DNA from 3 places in the Mesorhizobium sp. M2E.F.Ca.ET.209.01.1.1 genome. Region 3 is predicted to be linked to each of the others. Evidence: riboswitches for the same ligand, from Rfam matches in the RefSeq annotation. Region 3 holds a riboswitch; each other region holds the start of a gene.
What was found. Region 3 has a riboswitch for thiamine pyrophosphate ahead of thiC (phosphomethylpyrimidine synthase ThiC). Riboswitches for the same ligand answer to the same signal wherever they lie in the genome.

Region 1: another riboswitch for thiamine pyrophosphate. It lies ahead of EN852_RS10900 (YkoF family thiamine/hydroxymethylpyrimidine-binding protein); the one in region 3 lies ahead of thiC (phosphomethylpyrimidine synthase ThiC).
Region 2: another riboswitch for thiamine pyrophosphate. It lies ahead of thiB (thiamine ABC transporter substrate binding subunit); the one in region 3 lies ahead of thiC (phosphomethylpyrimidine synthase ThiC).

Annotation. Positions count from the first base shown of each region.
Region 1 covers NZ_SADP02000004.1:367,330-372,779, reverse strand. The annotation lists gene EN852_RS10925 (hypothetical protein) at 1-168, shown strand, start outside; gene EN852_RS10920 (DUF2934 domain-containing protein) at 277-504, shown strand; gene EN852_RS40810 (hypothetical protein) at 565-708, shown strand; gene EN852_RS10915 (hypothetical protein) at 871-1,080, opposite strand; gene EN852_RS10910 (hypothetical protein) at 1,274-1,618, opposite strand; gene EN852_RS10905 (GSU2403 family nucleotidyltransferase fold protein) at 1,722-2,810, opposite strand; TPP riboswitch at 3,003-3,115, shown strand; gene EN852_RS10900 (YkoF family thiamine/hydroxymethylpyrimidine-binding protein) at 3,106-3,714, shown strand; gene EN852_RS10890 (ABC transporter permease) at 4,120-4,908, shown strand; gene EN852_RS10885 (ABC transporter ATP-binding protein) at 4,905-5,450, shown strand, end outside.
Region 2 covers NZ_SADP02000008.1:2,413-7,862, forward strand. The annotation lists gene thiQ (thiamine ABC transporter ATP-binding protein) at 1-333, opposite strand, end outside; gene thiP (thiamine/thiamine pyrophosphate ABC transporter permease) at 330-1,952, opposite strand; gene thiB (thiamine ABC transporter substrate binding subunit) at 2,179-3,189, opposite strand; TPP riboswitch at 3,233-3,338, opposite strand; gene EN852_RS16255 (thiamine diphosphokinase) at 3,464-4,108, shown strand; gene EN852_RS16260 (ABC-F family ATP-binding cassette domain-containing protein) at 4,119-5,450, shown strand, end outside.
Region 3 covers NZ_SADP02000006.1:109,735-115,184, reverse strand. The annotation lists gene EN852_RS13850 (extracellular solute-binding protein) at 1-9, opposite strand, end outside; gene EN852_RS13845 (ABC transporter ATP-binding protein) at 31-1,173, opposite strand; gene EN852_RS13840 (MFS transporter) at 1,843-3,024, shown strand; TPP riboswitch at 3,110-3,221, shown strand; gene thiC (phosphomethylpyrimidine synthase ThiC) at 3,334-5,154, shown strand; gene thiO (glycine oxidase ThiO) at 5,151-5,450, shown strand, end outside.

The DNA of each region.
Region 1 (5,450 bases), on a different contig from region 3:
GTCGACAAGCTGCTGGCCGAGCACAGGACCGGCCTGCTGACCATGCAAGAGGCAATTTCCCTGCTGCGGCAGCGCACGGGGACCGACCGTTCTGACGCGGATTTAGCCGGACTGATCGCAAAGAAGGCAGCGCATCTGGGCATCGCGGTCGTCGTCGACGGGCATTGAGCGAATTTGCCGTCTAAGTCGGTCGCATATGCGTGAGAGCGAAGACGCCGCGTGAAAATTCCGCTAGTGTTCGCCCTGGGGAACCCGTCCCAACCTTAGGAGGCGACAGTGACGGACGACAGGCACGAACGTATTCGCCAGCGCGCGCACGAGATCTGGGAGCAGGCCGGTCGGCCCGAAGGCGCTCATATGGAGCATTGGGAACAGGCGGCCGCCGAGATCGACGCGGCAGGCAAGCCGAAGAAAGCTCCGAAGAAGGCCGCTGCCGCCAAGGCGGAAAAGCCCGCCAAGGCCCCCGCCAAGGCAAAGGCGGCCAAGCCGAAAGCCAAGGCCTGAATCTCCGGCGGCCGCGCCGCCGCCGGCTATCCCGACAAGGATCTCCGACAACGACCGGACGTGGCTGCGCTGGCCCCGCCGGTAGCCGGCGCCGCCGTGCTGAGCGAAGGCTTCGCCCATGGCGGCCGCCTGACCGCCACGCTCGGCATCGCCTTCGCCGGCAGCCAGGTCGGCGGCAATGCGGGGCTGCAGTTCAACTGGTAGGAAGAGGAAGAAGAGGGAAGGCGTGCCGCCGAACCGCTAGAGCAATTCCAAGAAAAGTGTGTGCGGTTAGGCTCGGCGCCTTCGCCGTAGCCTTCCGTCCGGAATTGCTCCAAAACAAAGACATAGAGCGGTTCGCCGTTTTCCGTGAAACGGTGAAACGCTTTAGCGCCCTCCCTGCTTCCTGGCGTATTGCGCGACTGCGCAGAGAAGCGCAAGCGCCGCGGTATCGCAGGCGGCCCGCGACGGCGACGGGCCCTTGGCAAAAAGCACCGCATCCGCGACCGGAACCGTCAATCCGTGCTTTCTGGCAAATGAGGTGACTTCGTAGGGCTGATCCTCGGGCAGTGCGCCGATGTCGATTTGCGGTTGCATCAAACGTGTTCCTCCCTGCTATGCGTTTCCCTCCTTCACCCGGCAGGAATTAACGCCCGGCCACTCACCCGCGTCCACCAATTGGCGATTGTGTGAAACGATGCATTTGCCGGGGCGCTGAGCCGAGGGTTGCAGCCGGCTGGTTGAGGGGTCCACGGCGTGGGCTTCTTCGGTCTCCCGCACGGGGAACGCCTCACCACGCATCGCTCGACCTGGCGAACCTTACCCCGGCCGCGATCATCGCGCTTTCGCACTCGCTGATCAGCCTGAGGTTTCGCAGATATCGCGCCACCGTTTCCGGCAGCCAGGCGGCGCAGGCTTCGACATAGGCGCGGCCGTGCACCAGCGTGCCGGTCGAAAGCCGCTCGTCCCTCTCGGCGATCACTTTCAGATATTGCCGGATGAAGCGGATGTCGTCGGCTATGTCCTGGCTCGCCATGCGCCAGGCGCCGGCGAGGCGTTCGCGCTCGGCGAGCGGCAGCGGCGACAGCAAAGGGCGGGAGAGGTCGGCGAAAGCGGCATGGTTGGCGGTGTTCAAGCAAATCCCCTCAAAGGAAGGGAAGTATCGTACTTTATGTACGAATCTTGGTCAAGCGAACGTCGTACGATTTGAACGATGTGCCCTCGTGCTGGGATGAAGATTAGGCGATCCGCTTCGAAAAGCCCTCGAGCGGCACGCCGATTTCGCCAAGTGCCCGCCCCAAGACTGACTGGACCATTTCCTGCCTGTCCGGCTTCAGCAGGCCCAAGCCCTTCCGCAATGCGCCCCGCCAGGCGTCGCCGCGCTTCCACGCTTCCGCGAAAGCCAGTGCAAGGTCATCCTGTCGGCGCGTCGTATCCAGCGCCTCGACCAGCAGGCCCGCCTGATGGAGGTCCTTCTCCCGCTTCGCCGCCGCGCCTCGCTCGCGGCGGGTCGCCACGGTCAGCTTGTGGACGGCGAAGCGTTCGGGCGAGGGGACAAGCACCGGCACGCCGGAGCGATGCAGCAGCACCGTCCTTACCGGATCGCGGATCAGGAAATCGAGGAAGCGCAGCGGCTGCGCCGAAGCGCCGCCGAGCGACGGCATCAGGCTGGCGCGGTCGGCGTGGTTGTCGCTGCCGCGGTTGGGGGTGAGAAACTCGATCCTGTAGCGCGAGGCGTTCTCGTACTGCGTCGTGCGGCCGGCATCGGTCCGGTGCGGGATTTCGCGAAACGTCGGGTCGACGGCCCTCAGCACGTCGATGACCGGCGGCATGCTGTGTTCCACGTCGGCCGAAACGGAATGGAACTGCGCGAAATCGGCATCGCCTGTCTGCAGCGCGGCGCCCGGCAACCGCACGCCGAGATGCCCGGCATAGGTCTGGAAGGCGACGGTGCCCACCAGCACCGCGCGCAGCCGGAAGAGCCCTGCCTTTTCCAGCGCCTCGACGACATCGCCGGTGAAGGTCTCGGGTGCTGTCAGGCCGGCATCGCGGACAAGCGTGGAGACCAGCTTGCGGCGGCTCCTGAGATCATCCTTGATCTCCCGGAAGGCCGCAACCCGCCTGGCGATCTCGGGATCCTCGGCCGGACCGACATAACGCCTCGTTTTCTCGGGGCGGGTTTCCTCGAAATACCAGTAGTCGCGGCCCTTCACCGGCACGCGCACGAAATTGCCCGCCGTCGAGAAATCCGTCTCGAAGGAAGCATCGAGGCTGCGCTGCACCAACTCGGCGTAGAGGGTGCGGTAGGCGAGGTCGATGGTCTTCATGGCTCCTACCAGCGTTATAAGATTTCTGCAGTTTTCTTATAATTGCGCTTCGCTGGATCGATTGCAAGTCTGTTGTAAGAAATTCGTGAAAATCTTATAACCACCGGCATCTCCCCTAGGGGAGATGAGACTTCCTGGCCCAATTACCTGGCAAAAAACGCTTTCCGTTTCGCTCGAACAGTGCTTTAACGCGGCCATCCACAGGGGTGCTCCGTACGGTCGGGGCTGAGATGGTGGCGGCAAGCCTCCGGACCCTACAGCTGATCTGGATAATACCAGCGGAGCGAGGCGGGCCATGTTTTGCGGCGCACAGATTTCCCTTTATCCCATGGCCGACGATTTCGTCGGCGTCATCCTCGGCGCGTTGGGCGCGCTCGATCCTTACCGCGACAGGCTCAGGATCGAGACCGACGACATCTCGACGCTGCTGGTCGGGCCGCCCGAAGTGCTGTTCCCGGCCATGCGCGACCTGTTCGTGGCGGCGGCGAAAAGCGGCAAGCACTGCGTGCTGTCGGCGGCGGTTTCGCGCGGCTGTCCCGGTGAGCCGGACGATCCGATCTGCCGCTCCGACGAGATCGGCGGCCCGGCGATCCCGCTCGACGAACGCAAAGGCGCGGCGCTCGGCGCCGTGCGGTCGACGCCCTCGACCGACCAGGCGGTGGCGGCGCAATTCTCGCTCTATGTGATGGGCACCGGCGACCATATGGACGAGATCTATGGCTGCATCGATTTCCTGAAACAGTCCGGCGTGTTCGACCGTTCCAAGAACTTCTGCACCAGGTTGCGCGGCGATGCCGATGCGGTGTTCGCCACGCTCAACGAAGCCTTCTGCCGCTTCGGCCCAGGCGCGGGCCACGTGACCCTCGACATCACGATTTCGGCGAACAGCCCGACCGCGGTCTGAGCCCGCGCTCGAGTTGTCGAGGTGGATGTCGTGGCTGTTTCGTTTAATCCGCTGCGCGGGGGAGAGAACCCCGCATCTGATCCTATCCCGGAAGAGGGATGGGGGCCTTCGGCGATTGGCGAAAGCCGAGGCGACATCCAATCTCCCCCCTTGCGGGGGGTAAGGAGTGGTCCGCAAAGCGGACGCGAAGCCAATTGCTTGGCTTCGCGAACGACGAACGCCCGGAGCGACAGCGAAGGGCCGGCCAACCCGGCAGGGCAGAGGCGGGTGCTGTCCCGCCAGCGTCTCCAAGGGTTGCAAGCGCAGCCTTCGTCCGTTCCTTCGGAGCCCTCACAAGCTGGCGTTCCGTCACACCCCCCTCTGGCCTGCCGGCCATCTCCCCCGCAAGGGGGGAGATCAGCTGTTATCGCCGCCTTCGCCAAGCTCGCTCCCGCTGCCCTCGCATTCGCCTTGCTCCTCCTTGCCTGGGAGCTCTACGCCCGCCTCGGTGGCATCGCGCCCACCGTGCTTCCCGCACCCTCGCACGTGCTGGCGCAAGCCTGGGAAAACCGAGCGACACTCGCCGAAAACACACTCCCCACCATCCGCGCCACGCTTGCCGGCTTCGCCTGCTCGCTGTTCGCCGCCTTCGCGCTTTCGGCGCTGGTCGACTTCCTGGCCCCCCTGCGCCGCGCGCTGTTTCCGCTGCTGATCGCCAGCCAGACCTTGCCGCTGGTGGCGATCGCGCCGCTGGTGGTCTTGTGGTTCGGTTTCGGCCTCTTGCCGAAGATCCTGCTGGTCGCGCTTGTCACCTTCTTCCCGATGATGGTGGCGCTGGTCGAAGGCTACGCCGCCACGAGTGCCGAAATCAGCCAGATGCTTGCCGCCATGGGAGCAGGGCGCTGGCGCATCTTTTGGCTCGCCCGGCTGCCGTCGGCGCTGCCCTATTTCTTCGCCGGACTGCGCATCTCCATCACCTATGCGGTGGTCGGCGCGATCTTCGCCGAATATGCGGGCGCCGCGAAAGGGCTAGGCATCTACATGCTCAGCGCCAAGAACAACTTTCGGCCCGACCTCGTGCTTGCCGCCGTTGCCGTCAGCTCGGCGTTGACGCTGGCATTGTTTGGTCTGGCCGTCCTGGTGCAGCGCCTCGCCATGCCCTGGGAGAGGGCCGGGCGCGACCGCAAGGCCGAGCCCTCCGAGCGACGGTCATGACCCGGCTCGAGCTCCGCGATGTGCGAAAAAGCTTCGGCGCGCTCGAGGTTCTGGCCGGCGTTTCGCTCGATGTCGGCGCGGGTGAGTTCGTGTCGATCCTTGGGCCCTCCGGCGCCGGCAAGTCGACGCTGTTCCAGCTCCTGACGGGCGCGATCCGGGGCGAGGGCGAGATGCGCTTCGACGACGCGCCGCTCGATGGCGCCCGCTTCGCCTTCATGCCGCAGCGCGACGCGCTGATGCCGTGGCGGCGCGTCATCGACAACGCCACGCTGGGGCTTGAAGTGCAGGGCATGAAGCGCAGCGCAGCGCGCGAGCGCGTGGCGCCCTTGTTCGCCGAATTCGGCCTTGCCGGCTTCGAACGCGCCTGGCCGGCCGAGCTGTCGGGCGGCATGCGCCAGCGCGCGGCGCTCTTGCGCACCGTGGTGCAGCAGCGCGACATGCTTTTGCTCGACGAGCCGTTCGGCGCGCTCGATGCGCTGACCCGCGCGGCCATGCAGCGCTGGCTGGAACGCATGTGGCGGAGCCACCGCTGGACCGCGCTG
Region 2 (5,450 bases), on a different contig from region 3:
CGAGCGACCGAGCCCGACATTGGCCTCGACCGTAAGATGCGCGAACAGGTTGTTTTCCTGGAACACCATCGACACCGGTCGCGCCGAGGGCGGCAGGTTGCCAAGATCGATGCCGCCGATCAGCACCTTGCCGGCAACGGGTGATTCGAAGCCGGCTATCAGATTGAGCAGTGTCGACTTGCCGGAACCGCTCGGCCCCATGATCGCGGTGATCCTGCCGGCCGCGAACTCGGCATTGAAGCGGAAGCAAGATTCGCCATAGCTGAACGACACGTCTTCGAGTGTGACGGTCAGCGCCTTCCCTGCTGCGATGCCGTTGTCCGTCGATATCATGCTTTTGCTTCCCGCCCCAGCCAATCGGCGACAACGACCAGCATCAGGCAAACGAAGCCGAGCAGCAAGGCAAGTCCCGCGGCGTCCGCCGTCCGGTAGCTGCCCATCCGCGCGAGCAGAAGATAGGGCAACGTCTGCACGGAATCGCTGCCGAAGAGCGCTATCACGCCGAGATCGCCGAGCGACAGCGCCATGGCGAAGGCGAAGCCGGTGGCGAGCGGCCGCCTGAGCGACGGCCAGTCGATCAGGCTGAGCCGGGTCCAGCCGGATATGCCGAGCGCCAGGCAAAGCCGTTCATGGCGTTCGCTTGCCGCGTCATAGGCCGGGCGAATGGCCCGGACGGCGAAGGGCATTGCCATCACCGCGTTGACGGCGACGACCATGACCGGCGCGACGGCAAAGACATCGGTGATTTTGCGCAGCGCCAGGAACCAGCCGGCGCCAAGCACGATCGGCGGCACGACGAGCACGAAGCCGGCGCCGGTGTCGGCGGCATGTTCGAGCAGCGACATGGCGCCGCCGGGACGCCGACGCAAAGCCAATGCCCGCCGCGCCGCGATCAATGCCAGCGACAGCGACACGCTGAGCAGTGCCGCAAGCAAGGCGAGGCCGGCGCTGGTGAGCGTCGCGCGGCGCACCGCTTCCTCGCCCGCCAATCGGCTGAGATCGACCTTCAGGCCTGAAAACACCGTCGCCACCATCGGCCCGGCGACGAACAGCAGGGCAAGCGCGATGAGGCCGGCATTCATAACGCTCTCCACCCGGCCCGCTGAAAGATAGCGGCGCGGCGCCACCGGCAGATTGGCATCGCCGACCGTGTTGGCGCCGAGCCGCGTGAGTGCTGCGACCACTACGAAGGTGAGCGCGATCTGCAGCAGCGTCAGCACGACAGCGCGCGCGGGATCGAAGTCGAAACGCAGCGCCTGATAGATGGCGACCTCGAGCGTCGTGGCGGCCGGACCGCCGCCCAGCGTCAGCACGATGGTGAAGGAGGTGATGCAGAGCATGAACACCAGTCCGGCGACGCCCGGCAAGGCCGCACGCAGCACCGGCCATTCGATCAGCCGGAAGGCTGGCCGGGCGCCCATGCCGAGCTGGCTCGCCAGCCGCCACTGGTCGGCGGGAATCGTGCCCAGTGCCTCGAGGAACAGGCGCGTCGCCAGAGGCAGGTTGAAGAAGACATGCGCGACGAGGATGCCGGAGAGGCCGTAGATGCCGGGCCACTCTCCGCTGCCAAGCCTGGCGACGACGCCGGCAAAGTAGCCGGCCCGGCCGTAGAGCGCCAATATGCCGAGCGCCGCGACGATGGCCGGCAATGCCAGCGGCACGGTGAACAGCTGCAGGATCAGGCGGCGACCGGGAAAGCTTGGGTGCCTAGAAAGCGCGCGTGCCACCAGAAGCGCTGGCGCGACTGACAAGAGCGTCGACAGCAGCGCCTGCCAGAGCGTGAAGCGGGCGACGCGGAAGAGGTAGCCGTCGAAGGCCGCGGCAGCGCCGGAGAGGTCGTGCGCCCCTTCGAAGGCGAGGCCGGCGAAGGCGCCGCCGATGAGCAGCGCGACGGCTGCGAGCGCGATGGCACCAGCGGTAATGCGAGGATCGCTAGGATGGGGTGCTGCCATTCCGCCTAGCCAAACACCTTGAATGGCTTGGGTAGGGCGGAAGCATTATCCGCGTCGAGTTCCCGCCCACCCCCCTCCCCCGCAAGGGGGGAGATTGGCAGCTTCGATCGCCGTGCCAGTCTTGCAACGTTGGCGATTGGCGAAAGTGGTCGAGCGCTTGATCTCCCCCCTTGCGGGGGAGATGGCCGGCAGGCCAGAGGGGGGTGTTCAAGCGCCATCCTGAAGCCTACTTGCTCATCACCGCCAGCCACTCGTCTACCCACGCCTTGCGGTTGGCCGCGACTTCCTCCGGGCTGAACAGCAAGGTCTTGGTCGGCTTCACCAGTTTGTCGAAGGCCGGGTTGAGCGGCTTGTCGGTCTTGCCGGCCGGGAACATCCAGTTGGTCTCCGGAATGACGTCCTGGAATTTCGGTCCGGTCATGAAGGCGATGAATTTCTGCGCCAGCGGGTTCTTCGCGCCGGTGGCGGTAACGCCGGCAACCTCGATCTGCAGGTATTCGCCTTCCTCGAAAGAGGCCGCCTGGTAGCGTTCGGTGTTCTCGGCCACCATGTGGTAGGCCGGCGAGGTGGTGTAGGAGAGCACCATCGGCGCCTCGCCCTTGGTGAACAGGCCATAGGCCTCGCTCCAGCCCGGCGTCACCGTCAGCACTTTCGCCTTGAGCTTGGCCCAGGCCTCCGGCGCCTTATCGCCATAGACCGACTTCACCCACAAGAGCAGGCCGAGGCCGGGCGTCGAGGTGCGCGGATCCTGGATGACGATCTTGTCGGTGCCGCTGCCTTCCACCAGGTCTTTCAGGCTCTTCGGCGGGACTTTAAGCTTCTGCGTGTCATAGACGACGGCGAAATAGCCATAGTCGAAGGGCACGAACGTGTCGTCGGTCCAGCCGCCTGGCACGTTGATGCCGGAGACTTCGCCATGCGGCGCGAACAGGCCGCTCGCCTTGGCGTCCGCGGTCAGATTGGTGTCGAGGCCGAGCACGATATCGGCCTTGGTGCCGGCGCCTTCGAGCTTGACGCGGTTGAGCAGGGCGACGCCGTCGGCCACCGAGACGAATTCGAGATCGCAACCGCATTCGGCTTCGAATTCTTTCTTCACCGCCGGCCCAGTCCCCCAATCGGCGGTGAAGCTTTCATAGGTGTAGACGGTGAGCTTGTCCTTCGCCTCGGCGGGCGCAACGCCGGCCAGAAGCGAGACAAGACCGGCTGCGAGAACAAGCTTGGACAACATCGCGCGCATCAGCGCCTCCTTCGTTCGAGTGACAAGGAATTGAGGCGCCGGATGGTCCGAAACGTCTAATCCCTCCGCCGGTACAAACCGGATCAGGTTCAGCGGGTTGGCTTGATCGCCTCTCAGCCGGATCGCGTCCGGCACCCCGTTAGAGCGCCTCGACAGATAGGCCCGGCCGAAGCGGCGCGCAAGCGGAAGTTTGCCGGGCAGCTAATGTTCGGGGCAACCGAAGCTCGGGCCGTGCGGCTTCCGTTTCGCTTGGAGGGCTGGTAAGGCGACGGCCATGGGCACATTCACCATCCTGCTTGGCGGCGAGCTTATCCGCACGCCCCGCCTTGAACGCCAGATCGAAGGCTCGCGCGTCATTGCCGCCGATGCCGGCATCGGTCATGCCCGCTTGCTCGGCCTGCTGCCGGAACTCTGGGTCGGCGATTTCGATTCGGTGCCGGCGAACCTGCCGAAAGACCTGGCCGCCGTGCCGCGTAAAGTATTTCCGGCCGAGAAGGACATGACCGATGGCGAGCTCGCCATCGCGGAAGCGCTCGCACTCGGCGCCACCAGCCTTGTGCTGGCCGGCGCCTTCGGCGGCAAGCGCGCCGACCACGCCATCCTGCATCTGGCCCTCGCCGTGCGGCTGGCCGAGGCAGGCACGACCGTGCTGCTGACGAGCGGCGCGCAGGAAGGCGTTCCCGTTTTGCCGGGCAGCGCCGCCTTCGACTATGCGGACGGCACCTTGTTTTCGGTGCTCGGCTTCTCCGATCTGTCGGGTCTGACGGTCACTGGCGCCAAATGGCCGCTCGACAGCGTCGAGGTGGCGTTCGGCTCCTCGCTCACTATATCAAACGAGGTCAAAGGGCGGCTCGGCATCGCGCTGGAGCGCGGCCGGGCGCTGCTTCTGGCCCACCCCTATCCTCTTCCCGAAAGCTGACATTCCAGACATGGCGCCGCCACTTCTCAACCTCGACGGCATTAAACTGACCTTCGGCGGCACCCCGCTGCTCGACGGCGCGGCGCTCAGCGCGTCCGCCGGCGAGAAGATCGCATTGGTCGGACGCAACGGCTCGGGCAAGTCGACCCTGCTCAAGATCGCCGCCGGCATGATCGAGCCGCAGGACGGCGAAGTGTTCCGCCAACCCTCGGCGACCGTGCGCTATCTGCCGCAGATGCCGGATATGGACGGCTTCGCCACCGTGCGCGCTTATGTCGAGGCCGGCCTCGGCCCGGCCGACGATCCGCATCGTGCCACCTGTCTGATGGAGCATCTCGGCCTCACCGGCGAGGAGCGGCCGAACGACCTTTCCGGCGGGGAGGCGCGGCGCGCCGCGCTTGCCCGCGTCATGGCGCCGGAGCCCGATATCCTTCTGCTCGACGAGCCGACCAACCATCTCGACCTTTCCGTGATCGAATGGCTGGAAGAAGAGCTTGCCCGCACCTCTTCCGCCGTGATCCTGATTTCCCACGACCGGCGCTTTCTCGAGCGCGTCACCCGCGCCACCGTCTGGCTCGATCGCGGCCAGACACGGCGGCTGGACAAGGGCTTTGCCCATTTCGAGGAATGGCGCGACCAGGTGCTGGAGGAGGAAGAGCGCGAGCAGCACAAGCTCGGCCGCCAGATCGTGCGCGAGGAGCATTGGCTGCGCTACGGCGTGACCGCCAGGCGCAAGCGCAACATGCGCCGCCTCGGCGAATTGCAGACGATGCGCCAGCGTTTCCGCAGCCACCGCGGCGCCGAAGGCACCGCCACCATGGTGGCGAGCGACGCCGCCGAATCCGGCAAGCTGGTGATCGAGGCCAAAGGCATCGACAAGAGTTTCGGCGACTTGACCGTGGTCAAGGGTTTCTCGACCCGCATCCAGCGCGGCGACCGCGTCGGCCTGGTCGGCCCGAACGGCGCCGGCAAGACGACATTGCTGAAGATGCTGACCGGGGAGCTGGCGCCGGATGCCGGAACCGTGCGTCTCGGCGTCAACCTGGAGATCGCGACGCTCGACCAGAAGCGCGAAGCGGTCGACCCCCTAGAGACGCTGGCCCATTACCTCACCGACGGGCGCGGCGAGAACCTGCTGGTCAATGGCGAGCAGCGCCACGTCGTCTCCTACATGAAGGATTTCCTGTTCAAGCCGGAGCAGGCGCGCACGCCGGTGCGCGAGCTTTCCGGCGGCGAGCGCGCGCGCCTGCTGCTGGCCCGCGTGCTGGCGCGGCCGGCGAACCTTCTGGTGCTCGACGAGCCGACCAACGATCTCGACATGGAGACGCTGGAGCTGCTGCAG
Region 3 (5,450 bases):
GGTCTTCATGGCAAAGGTTCCTTCCATTCTTCAGTTGATTGGCTGAGCGGGACGAAATTCGGATCTTTCCGATTGTCCCGGGGGGTCTTTTCGCAGCGTGTTTCCGGTTACTGCATCGAAGAAATGCAAGTCCACCGGATCGAATACGAGGTCGACCGTCTGACCGATCCGGATAGGTGCGAAGCTCGGGAACTTGGAATTTACTTCGGTTCCTCGGACGTTCACGAGGACGAAGGTCTCCGAGCCGGTCGTTTCAACTCCGCCGACGATGCCCTGCATCTTCTGAGTGCATCTCGACGGGGCGTCCTTCGTCCAGTGTATGTCGTCTGGGCGAATTCCAAGCTCGACGGACGAGGGAAGATCCTTGCCGGCGAGATATTGCCCAGACACGGAAAACTCTGTTCCAAGGCATTTGACGTCCACCGAACCGCCGGTCGCCGAAAGCGCGGCGGGAAGGATATTCATCTTGGGTGACCCGATGAACGTTCCGACAAATTTGTTGGCGGGTGCTCTGTAGAGGTTGGCTGGCGTATCAACTTGCAGAATGCGTCCCTGGTTGAACACTGCGATGCGGTGACCCATCGTCATCGCTTCGACTTGGTCATGGGTCACATAGACCGTGGTCACCCCTACGCGGCGCTGAAGCTCAGCAATCTCGGTCCTCATCCGCGTGCGCAAACCGGCGTCCAGGTTCGAGAGCGGTTCATCGAGCAGGAAGATTCGTGGCTGGCGGATCATCGCACGCCCAAGCGCCACTCGCTGACGTTGGCCACCGGATAGTTCATCCGGACGTCGCCGAAGCAGGGATTCCAGTCCTACGAGAGAGGCTACATGCTTGACGCGCTCGGCTATCTCTGCCTTGGGCTCGCCCCGAACCGTCGGTCCGAAAGCGAGGTTCCGCTCGACAGTCATATGAGGATAAAGAGCGTAGCTTTGGAAAACCATCGCGACGTCGCGTTGGCCAGATGGCAGGAGCGTGATGTCCTTGTCGTCCGACCAGATCCGACCGAAGGAAGGCAACTCAAGCCCGGCAAGCATCTTCAGCGTCGTGGTTTTGCCACAACCGGAAGGCCCGACGAAGACCATGAACTCGCCGTCCCTGACTTCAAGCTGAAGGTCGTATATGGCGGCATAGTTGCCGTAGACCTTCCATACGTTCTCGAAGCGGATCATGGCTGCGATTCCGAAGGCCAAGAGAAATCGGTCGTCCACACGCAAGGCATGAGGGCGCACTCCTTTATTCGACAGGTGCGGGCAACGTTCTTTTACTGCGATCTAGAACGCACTGGACGGCGCGAGCCATGGCAAGACGGCCGACCCTGTGTGGTCAAAACCTCCCTTGTCGATCGCATGCTTTGGTGTCCGGTTCTGCGCGAGGCAGGGATCATGGTTGTTGTTTTCGTAACACCGGAGCGACCCGACTTGCCCGGTATTTGCCGCCGTTTCCGCTCGAACAGCAATTTCGCAGGGGGGCGAATGTTGTTGCAGCAAGACGCGGGGAGTGCGTCACCCTGCTAAAGAAAGCGGTCAATTCGGGGATTTTGCGCCCAGCTGACGCTTTCCTACGTTATCACATTTAGGTGAACGAGTCTTAAGTTCCAAATGGTCGGCAGGTGCGGAACTGGATCGCCTATCGGCAAGCCAGGATCCTTACCGCGTCGCTATGCGTCGGCTATCGGTGACTTGCGAAATTGCTCGAGTATCCGCTCTTGCCGATGACTGGTGACATTAGAGCGAAGGTTACCAGTTCTCATTGGCTTTCCCGCTGGAGAGGCAAAGCTTTGCTTCGCACGGGCAGCGGCGGTTGACGAAGATGAGGATAGCGGGCGGAGGTCGTCGAAAGTGAAGGAAAGCTCGACCATCCCCTCGGCCATCCGAATCAGCCGCTTCTTTTGCAGTCTCTTTTTCCTGGGTGGCGGCGTCGGCATTGGTGCCTGGGCATCCTCCCTACCAGTGCTCAGCGTTCAGATGAACCTCGCCAAGGGTCAACTTGGACTCGTCCTGATTTGCTTCGCTCTGGGCGCGATCGCGATGATGACAAACGTCGGCCGCTTGGTGGTGATTGTTCCGAGCGGTCTACTCAGCCTAATGGGTTCGCTCACATTCGGCTTCGCGCTGTTGGCGCTTCCTTGGGCCGGAGGAGCCCTTTCCATGGCAATGATTGTGTTCCTTGCCGGTGCCGGATTTGGAACGCTGGACGTGTCGATGAACACAGACGCCTCGGCCTTGGAGCGTCTTATGCGCCGGCAGGTGATGTCCTCATTCCATGCCATGTTTAGTTTTGGAAGCTTGGCCGGCGCTGTGGTTGTGGGGCGGATACTGTCAGGTGGCGGCGATTTAAGCCGTTGCCTTGGGGTTACCGGAATTGGAGTTGCGACGGTTGCGCTCTTCGCCTGGGCTGGATGGAACCAGTTCAGCTGGATCCACGCCCCTGCCGCCGCTTTCGAGGCTGGGGACGCTCGATCCCAAAGTTCCTTCAACAAGCATCTTTATCTCCTGGGCGGTCTAGCATTTTTTGCAATGCTGGCCGAGGGAGGAATGATCGATTGGAGCGCGATCTATATCGTGACGCAATCGGGTGGATCGGAAAGCGCGGGAGCTTACGGCTTCGCAGCGTTCTCGACGATGATGGCAATCGGGCGCCTGTTCGGCGACGCCATCGCCAACACAATCGGCCAGGTGCGAACACTGCGCTACTGCGCGGTCGTTTGCGCATGTTCAGTGCTCGCAATGGTCCTCATGGGCGGCAATCTTATTATTGTTTTCGTGGCGCTCACAGTTTGTGGTCTTGGCCTCGCCAACATCGTGCCCACCCTTTTTGCGGCCGCAGGCCGTGTGGGCGGCAAGTCTGCTGCTCGTGCCATGTCAACTGTGACGACAATCGGATATGCTGGACTGCTGTTGGGGCCAGGATTGCTAGGGCTGATCGCTCAAATCTCCTCGCTCGCGGCCAGCTTCGGCGTCATCGCGCTTGCATTTGTCGCAATTTCTTTGTTGGCGCGATCTCTGATGCACAGAAGCTGACTACACCGACCGTCACTTTGAAGATCGGTCTAGTCCGCGTACGCCGTAAAGAGTTGACACAGCCACTCCTCATCGTCCAACGTATGCGCCTCACCAGGGGAGTCCCGGCAAGGGGCTGAGATACTGCTATCGCGCGCAGTGACCCGTTGAACCTGATCCAGTTCATACTGGCGTAGGGACGGTGCGAGGTTTCGCGGGTCGGCAATCCGGCTTCGGTATTCGGGCAGTGCCCGCGTCCTGCGCGAAGCGTCACTTCCTCCTCATCGCGTGGACTGGGTCTCCGTTGCACTTGAGCAAGGAGGCTCACTCATGAATGCCCACACCCCGACCGTCACCGTCGGCGAATTGCCCGCTTCGAAGAAGGTCCACAAACCTGGCCAACTTCACCCGGGCCTGCGTGTCCCGATGCGCGAGATCTCGGTTCACCCGAGCGCCGGCGAGCCGCCGGTCACGGTCTACGACGCGTCCGGTCCCTATACCGACACGACGGTGAAGACCGAGATCGAGCGCGGCTTGCCGCGGCTGCGCGAGGCATGGATAGAGGCGCGCTGCGATGTCGAACGCTACGAGGGCCGCACGATCAGGCCCGAGGACAACGGCTTCGTCTCCGCCGATCGGCTGACGCCGGAGTTCCCGGTGCGTAACAGGCCATTGCGCGCCACCGGCGGCCGTGCCGTCACCCAGCTTGCCTATGCGCGCGCCGGCATCATCACGCCCGAAATGGAGTTCGTCGCCATCCGCGAAAACCTCGGCCGCGAGCAGTTACGTTCGAAACTTCAACGTGATGGCGAGAGCTTCGGCGCCGCGATCCCGGATTTCGTGACGCCGGAATTCGTTCGCGACGAGGTGTCGCGCGGCCGCGCCATCATCCCGTCCAACATCAACCACCCCGAAAGCGAGCCGATGATCATCGGCCGCAATTTCCTGGTGAAGATCAACGCCAATATCGGCAACTCCGCCGTCACCTCGTCGATGGCCGAGGAGGTCGAGAAGATGGTGTGGGCCATCCGCTGGGGAGCCGATACGGTGATGGACCTCTCGACCGGGCGCAACATCCACAACATCCGCGAATGGATCGTGCGCAATTCGCCGGTGCCGATCGGCACGGTGCCGATCTACCAGGCGCTGGAGAAGGTCGGCGGGATCGCCGAGGCGCTGACCTGGGAGGTTTTCCGCGATACACTGGTCGAGCAGGCCGAACAGGGCGTGGATTATTTCACGATCCATGCCGGCGTGCGCCTGCCCTACATTCCGCTGACCGTCGACCGTGTCACCGGCATCGTGTCGCGCGGCGGCTCGATCATGGCCAAGTGGTGTCTGCATCACCATAAAGAGAGTTTCCTCTACGAGCATTTCGAGGAGATCTGCGACATCGCCAGGGCCTATGACGTGGCGTTTTCGCTCGGCGACGGCCTTCGCCCCGGCTCCATCGCCGATGCCAACGACGCCGCCCAGTTCGCCGAATTGGAAACGCTTGGAGAGCTCACCAAGATCGCCTGGGCCAAGGACTGCCAGGTGATGATCGAGGGCCCCGGCCATGTTCCCATGCACAAGATCAAGCAGAACATGGACAAGCAGCTCGCGGTCTGTGGCGAAGCGCCCTTCTACACGCTTGGGCCGCTCACCACCGACATCGCGCCAGGCTATGACCACATCACGTCAGGCATCGGCGCGGCGATGATCGGCTGGTTCGGAACGGCGATGCTTTGCTATGTCACGCCGAAGGAGCATCTCGGCCTGCCCGACCGCGACGACGTCAAGACCGGCGTCATCACCTACAAGATCGCCGCACATGCTGCAGACCTCGCCAAGGGCCATCCAGCCGCTAAGGTCAGGGACGATGCGCTGTCCAGGGCGCGCTTCGAGTTCCGGTGGGAGGACCAGTTCAACCTGTCGCTCGATCCCCAGACGGCGCGCGCCTTCCACGACGAAACCCTGCCGAAAGAGGCGCACAAGGTGGCGCATTTCTGCTCCATGTGCGGCCCCAAATTCTGCTCGATGCGGATCTCGCACGACATAAGGGCGGAAGCGCAGAAGGAAGGGCTCGCGGCTATGGCGGCCAAGTACCGGGATGGCGGCGATCTTTACATGCCCGTGGACGGCACCTTGGAGCGCACGGATACGCCATGAAGGTGCTCATTCGCGGCGCTGGCGTCGCCGGATTGACGCTCGCGCACGAGCTGGCAACGCGCGGTGCCGATGTGACCCTGGTCGAAAAGCGCGAGGAGATCGCCGGCAATGCCTCCTGGCAGGCCGGCGGAATGCTCGCGCCTTGGTGCGAGCGCGAGAGCGCTGATGAGGCGGTGCTCACACTCGGACGCGACGCGGCCGACTGGTGGGACGCGGCATTGCCCGGCCATGTCTCGCGAAACGGGACATTGGTGCTGGCGCCTGCCCGCGATGTCGGCGAGCTGGACCGGTTCGGC